Regions from separate parts of the Nocardioides sp. NPDC000445 genome, predicted to be linked through region 2. Evidence: predicted binding sites of a transcription regulator. Region 2 holds the regulator's gene; each other region holds the start of a gene.
What was found. The regulator LexA, encoded in region 2, represses DNA repair genes until DNA is damaged. The targets are predictions, from matches to a motif close to TCGAACANNTGTTCGA.
Positions count from the first base shown of each region.

Region 1: a site for LexA is predicted at 2,919-2,934, ahead of ABT304_RS23175 (SAV_6107 family HEPN domain-containing protein). Genes of this name have one in related genera too.
Region 3: a site for LexA is predicted at 3,409-3,424, ahead of ruvC (crossover junction endodeoxyribonuclease RuvC). Genes of this name have one in related genera too.

Region 1 covers NZ_JBEPDH010000019.1:46,026-51,213, reverse strand. Annotated here, with positions in the region: gene metF (methylenetetrahydrofolate reductase [NAD(P)H]) at 1-32, shown strand, start outside; gene ABT304_RS23190 (phytoene desaturase family protein) at 40-1,365, opposite strand; gene ABT304_RS23185 (DUF4126 domain-containing protein) at 1,362-1,997, opposite strand; gene ABT304_RS23180 (hypothetical protein) at 2,242-2,835, shown strand; gene ABT304_RS23175 (SAV_6107 family HEPN domain-containing protein) at 3,006-3,467, shown strand; gene ABT304_RS23170 (methyltransferase domain-containing protein) at 3,517-4,242, shown strand; gene dinB (DNA polymerase IV) at 4,381-5,188, shown strand, end outside.
Region 2 covers NZ_JBEPDH010000011.1:37,461-42,648, forward strand. Annotated here, with positions in the region: gene ABT304_RS16005 (alkaline phosphatase D family protein) at 1-1,643, opposite strand, end outside; gene lexA (transcriptional repressor LexA) at 1,891-2,658, opposite strand; gene ABT304_RS16015 (LysM peptidoglycan-binding domain-containing protein) at 2,841-3,218, shown strand; gene ABT304_RS16020 (hypothetical protein) at 3,332-4,228, opposite strand; gene nrdR (transcriptional regulator NrdR) at 4,627-5,127, shown strand.
Region 3 covers NZ_JBEPDH010000006.1:220,332-225,519, forward strand. Annotated here, with positions in the region: gene ABT304_RS10430 (inositol monophosphatase family protein) at 1-512, shown strand, start outside; gene pdxS (pyridoxal 5'-phosphate synthase lyase subunit PdxS) at 605-1,501, shown strand; gene pdxT (pyridoxal 5'-phosphate synthase glutaminase subunit PdxT) at 1,498-2,070, shown strand; gene ABT304_RS10445 (YebC/PmpR family DNA-binding transcriptional regulator) at 2,178-2,945, shown strand; gene ABT304_RS10450 (DUF6458 family protein) at 3,066-3,308, shown strand; gene ruvC (crossover junction endodeoxyribonuclease RuvC) at 3,505-3,987, shown strand; gene ruvA (Holliday junction branch migration protein RuvA) at 3,984-4,583, shown strand; gene ruvB (Holliday junction branch migration DNA helicase RuvB) at 4,590-5,188, shown strand, end outside.

The DNA of each region.
Region 1 (5,188 bases), on a different contig from region 2:
AGATCTTCGCCAAGCTCAACGTGACGGTCTAGCCTGCGCTCATCTCTCGGCAGGCCCGATCGACTGCGCGACCAGCGCGGACGAGAGCCCGGCGTACGGCAGCCCGGAGCCGGGGGTGGCGTGGGCGCCGGCGGCGTAGACGTTGGGGAGCGGGGTGCGCGGCCCGAGGCGCTGGAACACCGTGCCGCGTCCCGCCCACTTCACGCCCAGCGGTGACCCGCGCCAGCGGCGTACGAGCTCGGCGGCGCCCAGGTCGACACGGTGCACGACGTGCTCCCGCAGGTCGATCTTGTGGCGCGCCAGCGCCAGCAGGACGTCCTCCATCAGCTTGCCGTGGGAGTGGATCGTCCAGGCGTGCTGCCCCTCGGGGGCGAGCCCGCGGGTGCGTACGACCAGGGTGGGCTCGCCGTGGAGCACCAGCTCGTCGGGAAGATCGAGGAGGTGCTCGGGCAGCGAGGAGAGCCCGAGGTGGAACGTCATCGGCGGGATCGCCGGCAACGTACGTTCCACCAACGGCCGCAGCGCCGGCAGCGAGCGCGGATCGAAGGCGACCACGACCGCACCGTCGGCGCCGAGATCGATCTCGCCGGCGGTGGTGCTGACCGCGACCGCCCGTCCGTCACGTACGACGATGTCCTCCACGCGGGTCGCGGTCTGCACCGAGACCCGGCGGGTGGCCATCCGGGCGGCGAGCACCTCGGCCACGACCCCCATCCCGCCCTCGACCCGCCAGGCGCCGAAGCGCTGCTCGAGATAGGCGGTGAGCCCCGCCCAGGCAGGTACGTCACGCAGCTCCTGCCCCGCCGCGACGAACGGGTGCGCCGCGACCAGCCGGAGCCGCTCGTCCTTGAACGTCTTGCGCAGCCGCTTGTGGAGGGTCTCGCGCGACCGGAACCGCTCCGCGACGGCCGAGGGCAGCGCCGTGGGCTCCCACGGCACCTCGAAGTAGTGCTGGCGCAGCACCTCCCAGTCGTCGTTGAACCGGGCGACGTAGTCGGTCCACTGCCGGCCCATGCCCGGGCCCAGCTCGTCGAAGGCCGTCAGTTGGGCGCCGCGGGTGCCGCCGGGCACCGAGACCGAGCTCTTGTCGGCGAACCGGTGCTCGCGGATGACGTCCATCGGCATCAGCTCCAGCTCACGCTCGGCCGGCCGCCCGGACTTGCGGAACAGGTCGCGCATCACCGCGGGCAGCAGGGTCGAGGTCGCCGAGGCGTCCCAGGTGAACCCCTCCTCGCGCACCGGCACCAGAGCGCCGCCGAGCCGGCCGGAGGCCTCGAGAAGGGTCACCGAGTGGCCGAGCTTGGCCAGCCTGGCGGCGCTGGCCATCCCGGCGTACCCGCCCCCGAGGACGACGACCGCGGTCACTGGACGGGGTAGGGCTTGGTCGTGCCGTCGGACGGGCCCCCTGGAGGAGGGGCGTCACGTCGTCCGCGCCGGGTCAGCCTGCGCCAGCCTCCACGCACGGCGCGGAGGAGGAGATAGACCAGCACCAGCCCCGCCACCAGCAGGATCGCGGCGATGCCGGCGGCGGCCAACGGGTGCTGGGTGGCGAACCAGACCACGCCGAGGACGAGGCCGTCCTCGGCCAGGCTGACCACCGAGTTGGAGACCGGCTCGGGGGAGGAGTTGACCGCCAGCCGCTCGCTGGCCTTGACCACGTGGGACATGAACGCCGAGGTGCCGCCCACGACGCCCCCGACGGCCGCGTTGAGCGAGTCGGCCTCACCGGCGAGCAGGACGCCGATCACGGCGCCGATGGTGGGCCGGATCACCGTGGAGATCGAGTCCCACGTCGAGTCGACGTAAGGCACCTTGTCCGCGACGAACTCGATCGCGAACATCGCCCCGGCGGCCGCCAGCACCGGCCAGGTGCCGAGCACGTCAGGGATCTCCTCGGCCCCCGTCGTCCGCTGCACGACGCCGAGCACCAGCACGACCAGATAGGCGTTGATGCCACTGGCCCACCCGCTGGAGAAGGTCAGCGCTAGAGATTCCATGGGGACATCTTGGCGTACGACACCGACATCCGAGCCTGCGACCGCGCGAGGAACGAGCGCGGCCGCAACGGGAGGAGGTCGAGCGAGCGCAGCGACTGAGCTTGCGAAGCCGCGAAGCGGGTCGAGACCGAATCGCGTCGGCCCGAGACCAGGCGCACGCGATCCCGTATTTACCTCCGTTGTGCCCCGTGCGGCAGAATGGGCTGATCAACGCAGAGTTCCCCCCACGTCGCAAGGAGACCGGATGACCATGACGACACCCGACGAGAACGAAGGTGTGGTCGTGAACGAGGACCTGGAGACCGCTGTCGAGGTGGCGGCCCTCGCTGCTGAGCCCGTGCCGCGGGAGATGACGTGGGCGGTCCGGCTGATCGTCGGTCTGATCGCGTTCAGCGCCGTCGTGGTCGTGGTCATGGTGCTGCGCTCCGATGACCTGGTGCGCGCGTGGGCGGAGGGCAACGCCTCGGCCAAGCGCATCCTGGAGACCGAGGGGCTCGAGGCCCTCATCAACCCGCCCACCGACAACCGGGTCAGCGCGCCGGCCTTCATCGCCCCGGCGATCACTCTGTTCGGTGTCATGGCCGGCATGCTCGGTGTGCTCGCGGTCTTCCTCCGCAACGGCTTCGAGTGGGCCCGCATCACGATCACCTTCCTGGTGTTCATCTCCGCGGTGGCCAGCGTCGGCGGCATCCTGACCGGCCCGCCGGTGATCATCAGCGTGCTCACCACGATCGCGATCGTCATCGCCGCGGGGCTGCTGGTGGTCATGTGGCTGCCGGCCAACACCCGCTACATCCACCCGCCGCACCTCATCCGCGGCGCCGTCGCCGACGACTGAGCGACCCGCACCACCCCTCGACACGCCCCGTCCTCGATTCGTCCTTGTGACTGTCGGTGGCGGGGTGTAGTTTGATCACGTGTTCGAACAGATGTTCGAACAACCAGGCTCTGGCGGGCGTCGTCCTCGACCCCCGACGCCCGCCGGAGCCGTCCACTGCGGGGTCGACCGTGAGCGAGAAGGACGACCCGATGCATCTGCTGCCGGCCACGACGCACAGCTACCTCTTCCGAGCCACCGAGACCCTCGCGGAGGCGATCGTGGCCGACGACGTGCCGAGCAGGTACGCCATCGCTCACGTCGCCGCACTCCAGGCCGCCGCCGCGCTGATCGCCGCCCGCACCGATCCCGTCGAGGCCGCGAGCCGCGCCGGTCGCCGTCGCCCGTGGAACGCCTGGGTCCGCCTCAAGAAGGTCGCGCCCGAGCTCTCGGAGTGGGCCGACTACTTCGCCGCCGGCGCCGCCAAGCGCGCCGCCGCGGAGGCCGGCTCGATCCGTGCGGTCACCGCGGAGGAGGCCGACGAGCAGGTGCGTGACGCCGACCGGTTCCTCGCCGTCGTCGAGGAGTCGCTCGGGCTGATGGCTCACACCTCGCCGGCCACTCTGTCCCGGCACGACCGCCTCGTGGGCTGATCCAGGTGTGGCGTACGCAGGGTGGGAGGCAGGGCCTACGCTTGGGGCCATGTCAGCTGGCTCCGCTTCCACCAGTCGTCGGGCAGGCGCCCGGACCGTCGCCGTCTGGGACGCGCTCGACCCGGTCCTGGCCTCCGGCCCGCTCGACGTCCTCGACATCGGCGGCGGCACCGGCACCTCAGCCGTACGCATCGCCGGGCTCGGCCACCGGGTCACCGTCGTCGACCCCAGCCCCGATGCGCTGGCCGCGCTCGACCGCCGGGCCCGCGAGGCCGGCGTCTCCGTCGACGCGCGCCAGGGCGACCTCGCCGCGCTCTCCGACGTCGCCGACCCCAGCGGTGCCGACGTGGTGCTCTGCCACGGTGTCCTCGAGGTCGTCCCCGACCCCGCAGCGGCGCTGGCAGGGATCCGCGAGGTGCTCCGGCCCGGCGGCACGCTCAGCCTGCTGGTCGCCCAGCGCACCGCCGCCGTCCTCTCCCGTGCTTTGGCCGGCCACTTCGCGCAGGCCGCCGAGCTCCTCGACGACACCGCTCCGCAGGGGCGCTCCGGTCGCCGCTTCGCGCTCGCCGAGGTCACCGGGCTGCTCGAGGCCGCCGGCTTCGAGGTCACCGACGTTCGTGGCGTACGTGTCTTCGTGGATCACGTTCCTGGGTCGCTGCTCGATGTCGATCCTGCTGCGACCTCTGCGCTGGTCGATCTGGAGCAGCGTTCGTCTACGCGCGCGGACTATCTTCCGCTGGCATCGCAGCTTCATCTGCTCGCTTCGCTTCGCTGAACGCTCGCTTCGCTTTGCTTACGGCTCGCTTCGCTTCGCCGGGTGGCGCCGACGCGGCGCAAAGGTCCCACCTCCGCTAGCGCTCCGGCGTGACATTTGCGCCGAGTCAGCGCTTGTCCGCGTCCTTGGAGGATCGGGGTGACCTCCTCCGCTGGCGCTCCGGAGGTCACCCCGATCCTCCATGTCGACATGGACGCCTTCTTCGTTTCTGTGGCGATCAGGCACCAGCCCGAGCTCTGGGACCAGCCGGTCGTCGTCGGGGGTCACGCAAGGGGCGTGGTGACCTGCGCCAACTATCCGGCACGCGCCTACGGGGTCAAGGCCGCGATGCCGGGCTCGATGGCGAGACGGCTGTGTCCTCAGCTCGTCTCGGTCCGTCTCGACTTCGGTGAGGTCGCCGACGTCTCCCATCAGGTCCGCGAGATCTTCCGCCGCGCCACCCCGCTGGTGGAGGTGGTCAGCGTCGACGAGGCGTTCCTCGACGTACGGGGAGCGACCAAGCTCTTCGGGAGCCCTGAGAACATCGCCCACCGGATCCGCCGCCAGATCGCCGAGGAGCTGAGCATCACCTGCTCGGTCGGCGTCGCGCCGACCCCGAGCGTGGCCAAGGTCGGCAGCCGCAAGGCGAAGCCCGACGGCGTCGTGGTCGTCCGACCGGAGGAGATCCCCGGCTTCCTCCACCCGCTCGACGTCGGCGAGCTCTACGGGGTCGGGCCGAGCACGAGGACCCGGTTGCGGCGGCTCGGCTTCGAGACGGTGGGCGACATCGCCCGCACCCCGGTGCCGACCCTCCACCAGATCCTCGGCCCACGCCTCGGTGGCCACCTGCACCGGCTCGCCACCGGCACCGACCAGCGCGAGCTGACCGGTCGGCTGGGCCCCGACCTGCCCGACCGGTCCACCGGCGCCCAGGAGACCTTCGGACACGACCTGAGCGACCGCGAGG
Region 2 (5,188 bases):
CTGTTGCTTCCGGTGGCGGTGGCGTACGACCTGGTCCAGGTGGCGGTGGTGTTGGAGTCCTTGCGCTCGCCGATGACGTACCAGTCCATCTGCGCCCGGTTGCGGGTCACGTCGAGGACGGAGAAGCCGTGGTCGTCGAAGTTGAGGTAGCGGACGTGGCGGTTGGCGGTCCTGATGATGTTCTCGACCGTGAGGCTGACCGTACGGCGCGGCGCACCGAGGATGTCCTTGAGGTTGTTCGAGGTCACCGAGGTGGCCACGAACTCGACCCCGGCGGTCTTGCCGAGCGGGTAGACGGCGGAGTCGTACGGCAGGTCGCAGGCCCACGCCGAGTGGATGTCGCCGGTGACGAAGACGGTGTCGGTGATCGCGTTGTTGCGGATGTGCTCGAAGAGCTCGGTGCGGTCGGCGGTGTAGCCGTCCCACTGGTCCACGTTGTAGGCGATGCCGTTGTCGGGCAGCAGGCCGGTGACGTCGTTGACCGGGCTGATGAGGCTCTTGGGGAGCGCGCCGAAGGTGACCGGCGCGATCATCACCGGGTTGCCGACGATCTTCCACCGGGCATCGGTGAGCAGGCCGTCCTTGAGCCAGGCGAGTTGCTCGTCACCGGTGATCGTGCGGTCGGGGTCGTCGACGCCGGCGAGGTCGGTGCGGGCGACCTGCTGGGAGCGGTAGGAGCGCAGGTCGAGCATGCTCAGCTCGAGCAGGTTGCCGAAACGCAGCCGCCGGTGGATGCGGTCGTGGAGGTGGCCGTCGGTCTCCACCGTGGCTGTGCCGTCGACGCGCAGCGGCATCCACTCGTCATAGGCCTGGTTGGCGTTGGTCTTGCGGTCGATCCAGTCGTACTCGCCGGGCTCGTTGTTCTCAGCACCCAGCAGCCAGGCGTCGTTGGCCGACTCGTGGTCGTCCCAGGTGACGATCCAGGGCAGCCGGGCGTGGGCGGCGGCGAGGTCGACGTCGCGCTTGTACTGCGCGTGCCGGATCCGGTAGTCGGCCAGCGTGTGTATCTCGTGGGCCGGCTCGTGCGGCCGGACGTCCTCGTTGGCCATGCCGTAGCCGTACTCGCCGGGCGCGTACTCGTAGAGGTAGTCGCCCAGGTGGAGGATCGCGTGCAGGTCGTCGCGGGCGGCCAGGTGGCGGTAGGACGCGAACCAGCCGGCCTGCAGGTTGGAGCAGGAGACCACCCCGAAACGTACGTTCTCCGGGGTTGCGTCCGCGGCCGGAGCGGTGCGGGTGCGGCCGACCCGGCTGGTCTGGCCGTTGTAGGTGAAGCGGTAGAAGTACCAGCTCTCCGGGGCCAGGCCGGAGACGTCGAGCTTCACGGTGTGGTCGCGGTCGGGGCCCGTCTGCTGGGATCCCTTCGCGGTGACGCGGCCGAAGTCGGCGGTGGGTGACACCTCCCAGCGGACCAGGACCTCCTCGCCCCGCCCTGACCCCGGAGTCGCGTCCGCGGTCGGCGTGACCCGGGTCCAGATGACCACGCGGTCCGGGAGCGGGTCACCGGAGGCGACACCGTGCTGGAAGTGGTTGAGCGTGCCACCCGCGGCCTCGGCGGGCTCGGGAAGCGCGATGGCTCCGGCTCCTGCGGCGGTCGCCAGCCCGGCGGCGATGAGGGTACGGCGGTCGATCTGCGTCTGGGTCACGCTGTATGGAACGACGCAGCCGCCGGCCCTGTCATGGGCCGGCGGCTGGATTTCACGCAGTGTTCTCGGGGAGGGCATGTCTGGGAAAGACACGGCGGCCGCGAGCGGCGTTTCGGGCCGATCTGGCAAGGCGGCGCTGCGAAGGCATCCTGGAGGCTGTCGAGCGGCGCCAACGCAGCCAGATCGGATGCGAAACGTCGCGTAGCGGGCGTGGATTTGCCAGACATGCCCTCCGGTTCCGGGAGGCTCAGAGGCTTCGCAGAACCGCCGTCACCTTGCCGAGGATGGTCGCGTGGGTGCCGTCGATCGGCTCGTACGCCGCGTTGTGCGGCAGCAGCCAGACCTTGCCGTCCTTGCGGGAGAGCGTCTTGACCGTGGCCTCGCCGTCGATCAGCGCGGCCACGATCTCGCCGTTCTCGGCGGTCGGCTGCTGGCGCACGACCACGAAGTCGCCGTCGCAGATCGCCGCGTCGACCATCGAGTCACCGGAGACCGAGAGCAGGAAGAGGTCGCCGTTGCCGACCAGCTGCTTGGGCAGTGGGAAGACGTCCTCGATGCTCTGCTGGCTCGAGGTCTCCTCGGCCAGGATCGGGCCACCGGCCGCGATCCGCCCGACCAGGGGGACCATGGCGGCGTCGGGGTTGGGGTTGATGTCGGCCTCGGCGGTGATCGTCGACTCGGGCTCCTCGCCGGACATGGCCTTGCGGTGGGCCATCACCTCCGGGAGGAAGACCTCGAGAGCGCGCGGTCGCTTCGGGTCCTTGCGGATCAGACCACGCTGCTCGAGCGCACGGAGCTGGTGGGCGACGCTGCTGGTGCTGGTCAGCCCGACCGCGGCCCCGATCTCGCGCATGCTGGGCGGGTAGCCGCGCTGCTCGATGCTGTCGCGCAGGTGAGCGAGGATGCGCTGCTGACGCGGCGTGAGCCCGGTCGCGTCCGGCGGCCCGTCGGGCAGCTCGCGGACGCGGCTCTTCTTCGAACCGCCTGATCCGGTGCCTGTCTTCTGCGTGGTCATGTCATCACATTAGTCCCTCTGGCACCACGACATCAAACATTTGTTCGACCTCGCGGGCGGCGCGTGTCGGCGTTCGAAAATTCTTGGGGCCGCTACTTGCGTTGTTCGAACACGTGATCTACCTTCGAACATGTGCTCGATCGAACACGTGATCGAGAGACTTGTGATCAGGAGGCCGTGAGATGAGTGCAACAGTCTATGTGCTGCCCGTAGCCGAGCCGCCGCGTCCGGCGCCGGAGGTGCGTCGCTCGACCGTGCGGCTCACGCGTCGCGGCCGAGTCGTCGTGTTCGCATTCGCGCTCGTGGTGCTCTTCGGGATCGCGCTGATCGGGGCGCGGGTGGCGTTCGCGGTGGAGAACGGTGCCGACAAAAGCCCCTCCACCTCCGCCCACACGATGGTCGTCGGCGATGGCGACACGCTCTGGGACATCTCCTCGAAGGCCGTCGCCGGCACCGACTCCTCGATTCGGGAGATGGAGCAGAGGATCAAGGAGCTCAACGGTCTCGAGTCCTCGATGCTCGTGTCCGGACAGACGCTGATCGTTCCGACCGCGCCGTAAGCGGCGCCGCATAGATGTCCGGCTGCTCCTTCGACCCCGGCAGCCGGCTACCGGGGAAAAGTGAGAGTGCTGCAGACGATGGGAAGCGTCTGCAGCACTCTCGCTGTGTCGGGTCAGTGGCGCCCGCGGTAGGGGCTGTCCGGCTCGGCCGGCGGCCACTGCTTGTTGCGTGTGCTGTGTCGCGGCGGCCACTCGTCGTCCGGCTCGGCCGTCGGCTCCTGGGGCTGGCGCTGGGTGGGCATCGCCTGGGTCGCGGCGGGGTCCTGGGTCAGTCGAGCCCTCGAGCCGGTCTGGCCGTAGCTGGTCGGGGTCTGGTAGGCGCCCGACTGATACTGCGGGGAGCCGGTCTGCTGGGTGGGGTAGCTGTCTGTGCCGTATCCCTGCGAGCCGTACCCCGGAGTGCTCTGCGGCGTCGACGTCGGTGTCGGCGGGCTGGAGTAGTAGGGCTGCGGGGTGGGCGGTGGGCTGGTCGGCGGCTGGTAGGACGATGCGCCGTAGGCGGCCCGGCTGCCGGTGTTGCCGTACACCTGGTCGCTGCTGGGGTAGCCGTAGGGCGACTGGGAGCCGGTGTCGGTGTAGGCCGAGCGGTTGCTGGTGTCGCCGTAGGGCGGCTGGCTCCCGGTGTCGGAGCTGTGCCGGCCGTACGAACCGGTGTCGTCGTAGCCGTAGGAGCCGGTGCCGTAGTAGTCCTGCTCCGGGTAGGCCTGCTCAGGGTAGGCCTGGTCGGAGTAGGCCGGGGCCGAGTAGTCCTGCTCCTCGACGTAGGCGTTGGAGTGGCTTCCGGTGTAGTCGTCGGCGGGTGGCGTGGTGGGGGAGCCGGAGAAGGCCCGCCAGGCCTTCCCGGCGAAGGTGAAGGTCAGGAAGAGGCAGGCGACTGCAACGACCGCCGCGATGGCGAGCTTCGCCCAAGCGCCGGAATCGCCTCCCCGTGCGTCGGCCCCGAAACCGACGGCGACCCACACGAGCACTCCCCAGATGACGAGGAAAGCCAGTGTCGCGATCGCAGGCAAGATGAAAGGTGGCCGGGGACTGCTTCTGGGGCGCGTGCCTCTCCGCGACCCGACGCGATTTCCTCCGGGGATGTTTGTCACGGGGGTCATTCTTACTCATCCAGCCCAGTCCGTCGCCCCTGAACCGGAATCTTTCGGTGTTTGACCGCCGACACGCCGGACACGCGGGTAAACACCGCGCTCGCTTGCATCGTCGTGGGGGCGGGCGTACGGTTACCACTACATCTAGTAGTTACACCGCTGTAGTTATCCACATCTAGTTCACATGAACAGGCGGATGGCCCACAGCGATGGGGGTGTTGTTCCACAGGGACTCACGCTCATATCCACAGGTTCCACAGGCTCGGGCCGCCAATGAGACGGCCTGGATCCACAGGTCTCACGAGAGGGGCTCGACCGTGCACTGTCCGTTCTGCCGACACAGCGACACCAAGGTGCTCGACTCCCGCGTGGCCGAGGACGGTGGCCAGATCAGGCGCCGCCGGGTCTGCCAGGAATGTGGGAAGCGGTTCACGACCGTCGAGCAGATGCAGCTGATGGTGGCCAAGCGCTCCGGCGCAGCGGAGCCGTTCAGCCGCGACAAGGCGGTGCACGGCGTACGCAAGGCATGCAAGGGCCGGCCGGTCACCGAGGACCAGCTCGCCTGCCTCGGCCAGGAGGTCGAGCAGGCACTGCGCAGCCAGGGGCTGGCCGAGGTTCCCAGCAACGAGGTGGGGCTGGCGATCCTCGCGCCGCTGCGGGAGCTCGACGAGGTGGCGTACCTGCGCTTCGCGAGCGTCTACCGGGCCTTCGGCTCGGTGGAGGACTTCGAGCGTGAGATCCAGATGCTGCGTACGGAACGGGAAGTCCAGGACTTCGAGGCAGAACATCCGGTCGAGGCCCCGGTGGGCTCCGACTAGGTCCCACGGGACACATGGACCGGCCCGGGCAGGCCGTGGGGAAGCGACCTGCTCGGGCCAA
Region 3 (5,188 bases), on a different contig from region 2:
ACCCGGTCGACGGCACGTACAACTTCGTACGCGGCCTCGACTGGTGGTGCTCGGCGCTGGCGCTGACCGACGGCGACGACATCGTCTTGGGTGCGATCTACTCGCCCACCGAGGACGCGGTCTACGTCGGCGGCCCCGAGCTGCCCACGACCCGCAACGGTGTCCGGCTCGACGCGATGCCGGATACGCCGCTCGCCCTCGCCTGCCTCACCACCTACCTCCACCCCTCGAAGCTGAAGCACCCGGTCGGCGAGGCGTACGTCCGCGTCGCCAGCCAGGCCGCCTCCATCCGGATCCTCGGCTCCGGCTCGATGGACCTCACCGCCATCGCCCAGGGAAAGCTCCACCTCTTCTGTCAGCACTCCGTCCCCGACTGGGACCGCCTTCCCGGCGCCGCCCTCGTCCTGGGCGCCGGCGGAGCCACGACCCAGGTGGAGGCCGGTGGTGTCACCTGGTCGCTGGCCGGCACCCCCAGCGCGTTGGCCGAGGCTGCCGAGGCGTTGACCGGGTAGCAGTCCACTTGGAGCAGTCCACTTTGGGAACAGTGGCCTGACCAGGCCTTTCCGAGGGTGGCGTACGCCTTGTCCCGACCTACGATCGCCCCATGGCAACAAGCATGAACGAGACGGGAACCTCGCGAGTCAAGCGCGGGATGGCGGAGATGCTCAAGGGCGGCGTGATCATGGACGTGGTCACCGCCGAGCAGGCGAAGATCGCCGAGGACGCCGGGGCGGTGGCGGTGATGGCGCTCGAGCGCGTCCCCGCCGACATCCGCGCCCAGGGCGGTGTGAGCCGCATGTCCGACCCCGACATGATCGACGGCATCATCGAGGCCGTCTCCATCCCGGTCATGGCCAAGGCCCGGATCGGCCACTTCGCCGAGGCCCAGGTGCTCCAGAGCCTCGGGGTGGACTACATCGACGAGTCCGAGGTGCTGACCCCGGCCGACTACGAGAACCACATCGACAAGTGGGCCTTCACCGTGCCGTTCGTGTGCGGCGCGACCAACCTCGGCGAGGCCCTGCGCCGTATCACCGAGGGCGCGGCGATGATCCGCTCCAAGGGCGAGGCCGGCACCGGCGACGTGTCCAACGCGGTCACCCACATGCGTACGATCCGCCGCGAGATCCGCCGCCTCGGTGCCCTCGCCGAAGACGAGCTCTACGTGGCCGCCAAGGAGCTCCAGGCTCCCTACGAGCTGGTCAAGGAGGTCGCCGAGAACGGCAAGCTCCCGGTCGTCCTGTTCACCGCCGGCGGCATCGCGACCCCGGCCGACGCCGCGATGATGATGCAGCTCGGCGCCGAGGGCGTCTTCGTCGGCTCCGGCATCTTCAAGTCCGGCAACCCGGTCCAGCGCGCCGAGGCGATCGTCAAGGCGACCACCTTCCACGACGACCCCGACGTCGTCGCCAAGGTCTCCCGCGGCCTCGGTGAGGCCATGGTCGGTATCAACGTCGACGAGCCGGCCAGGTCGATCCAGTTCGCGGAGCGCGGCTGGTGACCACCCTCGGCGTACTCGCCCTCCAGGGCGACGTCCGCGAGCACCTCGCCGCCCTCGACCGCCTGGGGGTGAAGGGAACGTCCGTACGTCGTCGCGAGGAGCTCGACGCGTGCGACGCGCTCGTCATCCCCGGCGGTGAGTCGACGGCGATGTGGCGCCTGGCGCGTACGTTCGACCTGCTCGACCCGCTTCGGGAGCGGGTCCGGGGCGGGATGCCGGCGCTCGGCACCTGCGCCGGGATGGTGCTCCTGGCAGACCGGCTGCTCGACGCGGCCCAGGGCCAGGAGACCATCGGCGGGCTCGACATCACGGTCCGGCGCAACGCCTTCGGGCGGCAGACGGAGTCGTTCGAGACCGACCTGGAGGTCACTGGGCTGGATGAGACGGTCCACGCCGTCTTCATCCGGGCGCCGTGGGTCGAGGAGATCGGCCCAGGTGTCGAGGTGCTGGCGAGCGTGGGGGAGCACCCCGTCGCCGTACGTCAGAACCAGCTCATGGCGACCTCGTTCCACCCCGAGGTCAACGCCGACGACCGGCTGCACCAGCTCTTCGTCGACACCTGCTGCTGACGGTGACGTACCGCACGTAGTTAAGATGGGGGCATGCTGCCCTGTGTTGACTCCGGAGGCGGCTCGACAAGCATCAGCGACGACGCGGGGCAAAGGACGGTTTCCAGATGAGCGGCCACTCCAAGTGGGCAACGACGAAGCACAAGAAGGCGGCGATCGACGCCAAGCGCGGCAAGCTCTTCGCCAAGCTCATCAAGACGATCGAGATCGCAGCCAAGACCGGCGGTCCCGACCCGTCGGGCAACCCGACCCTCTATGACGCGATCCAGAAGGCCAAGAAGCAGTCGGTGCCCAACGACAACATCGACCGCGCGGTCAAGCGCGGCGGTGGGCTCGACGGCGGCGGGGTCAGCTACGACACGATCATGTACGAGGTCTACGGCCCCCAGGGCGTCGCGCTCCTCATCGAGTGTCTGACCGACAACCGCAACCGGGCGGCCATGGAGGTGCGCACCGCGGTCACCCGCAACGGCGGCACCATGGCCGACCCCGGCTCGGTGAGCCGGCTCTTCGACCGCAAGGGCGTCGTCGTCGTGGCCAAGGCGCAGGAGGGCAAGGAGATCTCCGAGGACGACCTCCTCGAGGCCACCCTCGACGCCGGTGCCGAGGACGTGAACGACCTCGGTGAGTCCTTCGAGATCGTCTCCGACCCGTCCGACGTCGTCGCGGTCCGCACCGCGCTGCAGGACGCCGACATCGACTACGACTCCGCCGAGGTCCAGTTCGTCGCGAGCATGGACATCCCGGTCGCCGACGCCTCGTCGGCCGAGAAGGTCTTCAAGCTCATCGACGCCGTCGACGACCTCGACGACGTACAGAACGTCTTCTCCAACGCCGACGTCCCCGACGAGGTCATGGAGACCGTCGACGCCTGACCTGCGGCGCCGAGCGCGCTGTCGTCCCCTTGCGAACCGCCTCATGCCCGGGGTGGATGCTGGGTACCCGGAAGGTCGCGAACCGCCACCAGGGCGCGTTCCCGCTGGAAGGAGGACACGATGGGATACGGCGTAGGAGCGATTCTGCTCGTGGTCGGGCTGATCCTGGCGCTGGCTGTGCACGTCTCGGTCAGCGGGGTCGATCTGACGATGATCGGCTGGATCCTGGCCGCCGTCGGAGCGTTGGTGCTGATCCTGACCGCTGTGACGCTGAACACCGGCGGTCGCTCACGCACGGTCGCGAGGCGGAGGCATGCAGACGGTACGGAGACCGTCGAGGAGCGGCGGACCGATAGCCTGTGAGCGCAGGAGGCCTCTACAGCGACTGGTGACCTCCGAGGCGCGTTGCGTCATCCTGAATGAGGGTGTCGTAGCGCCGGAGGCAGCGGCCGGCAGGTAGTCTACGAACAGACGTTCGACACCCGGCCGGCCCGGTCGTTGTGGAAGAGGTGCTTCAGTGCGCGTGCTTGGGATCGACCCCGGCCTGACCCGGTGCGGGATGGGCGTGGTCGACGGCTCCCTCGGCCGGCCGCTGTCGATGGTGGACGTCGGCGTGATCCGTACGTCCTCCGATCTCCCCGTCTGGGAGCGGCTGGTGACCATCGAGAAGGGGATCGACGCCTGGATCGAGGAGCACCGGCCCGACGCGGTCGCGATCGAGCGGATCTTCGCGCGGTCCGACGTCTCCACGATCATGGGTACGGCCCAGGCCAGCGGCCTGGCGATGGTCTGCGCCGCGCGGCGCGGTCTCCCGGTCGCCCTGCACACGCCCTCGGAGGTCAAGGCGGCCGTCTCCGGCAACGGCCGCGCCGACAAGGCCCAGGTGACCGCCATGGTGACCCGCATCCTGCGGCTCTCGACCCCGCCCAAGCCCGCCGACGCCGCCGACGCGCTGGCGCTGGCCATCACCCACCAGTGGCGCGGAGGCGCCCAGAACCGCATCGAGGCCGCGCTCGCCGCGGCCGGAAGGACAAAGAAGTGATCGCGTCCGTACGCGGCAAGGTCGCCGCCGTCAGTCTCTCCACCGCCGTCGTCGAGGTCGGCGGGATCGGCATCGAGCTGCTCTGCACGCCCAACACCCTGGCCACGCTCCGCACCGGCGAGGAGGCGCACCTGCCGACCAGCCTGGTCGTGCGCGAGGACTCGCTGACCCTCTTCGGCTTCACCGACACCGACGAGCGCACGCTCTTCGAGCTCCTCCAGACCGCCTCCGGTGTCGGCCCGAAGCTCGCCCAGGCGATGCTCGCGGTCCTCTCGCCCGACGGCATCCGGCTGGCCATCGCGGGCGAGGACGCCAAGACCCTCACCAAGGTCCCCGGCATCGGGCAGAAGGGTGCCCAGCGGATCATCCTGGAGCTCAAGGACAGGATCGGCGCCCCGACCGGCACCGCCTCCGCCCCTGCGCGCGCCACGACAGCGGCGCCGTGGCGCGACCAGGTCACCGAGGCCCTCGTCGGCCTGGGCTACAACGCCCGGGACGCCGACAAGGCGGTGACCGCGATCGAGCCCGAGGCCGGCGACCAGGCCAACATCTCGTTGCTGCTCCGGGCAGCTCTACGCACCCTTTCGAAGGCATAGGAACCCATGCACGAGGACGACCTGGACCGAGCCGAGGAGGACTACTTCTCCTCGCTCACCATCGCCGAGGCCGACGGTGACGACCGGGCCGTCGAGGCCGCGCTGCGCCCGAAGACCCTCGACGAGCTCATCGGCCAGCAACGCGTCCGCGAGCAGCTCGGCCTCGTCCTGGAGGCGGCGCGGCAGCGTGAGCGGGCCCCCGACCACGTACTCCTCTCCGGGCCGCCGGGCCTCGGCAAGACCACCCTCGCCATGATCATCGCGGCCGAGATGTCGGCGCCGCTTCGGATCACGAGCGGTCCGGCGATCACCCATGCCGGCGACCTGGCCGCGATCCTGAGCGGGCTCAACGAGGGCGAGGTGCTCTTCGTCGACGAGATCCACCGGATGAGCCGACCCGCCGAGGAGATGCTCTACCTGGCGATGGAGGACTTCCGGGTCGACGTGGTGATCGGCAAGGGCCCGGGCGCGACCGCGATCCCGATCGACCTGCCGCCGTTCACGCTCGTCGGCGCGACCACGCGCGCCGGCCTCCTTCCCGGCCCGCTCCGCGACAGGTTCGGCTTCACCGGACATCTCGAGCTCTACGACCCGGCCGACCTCGA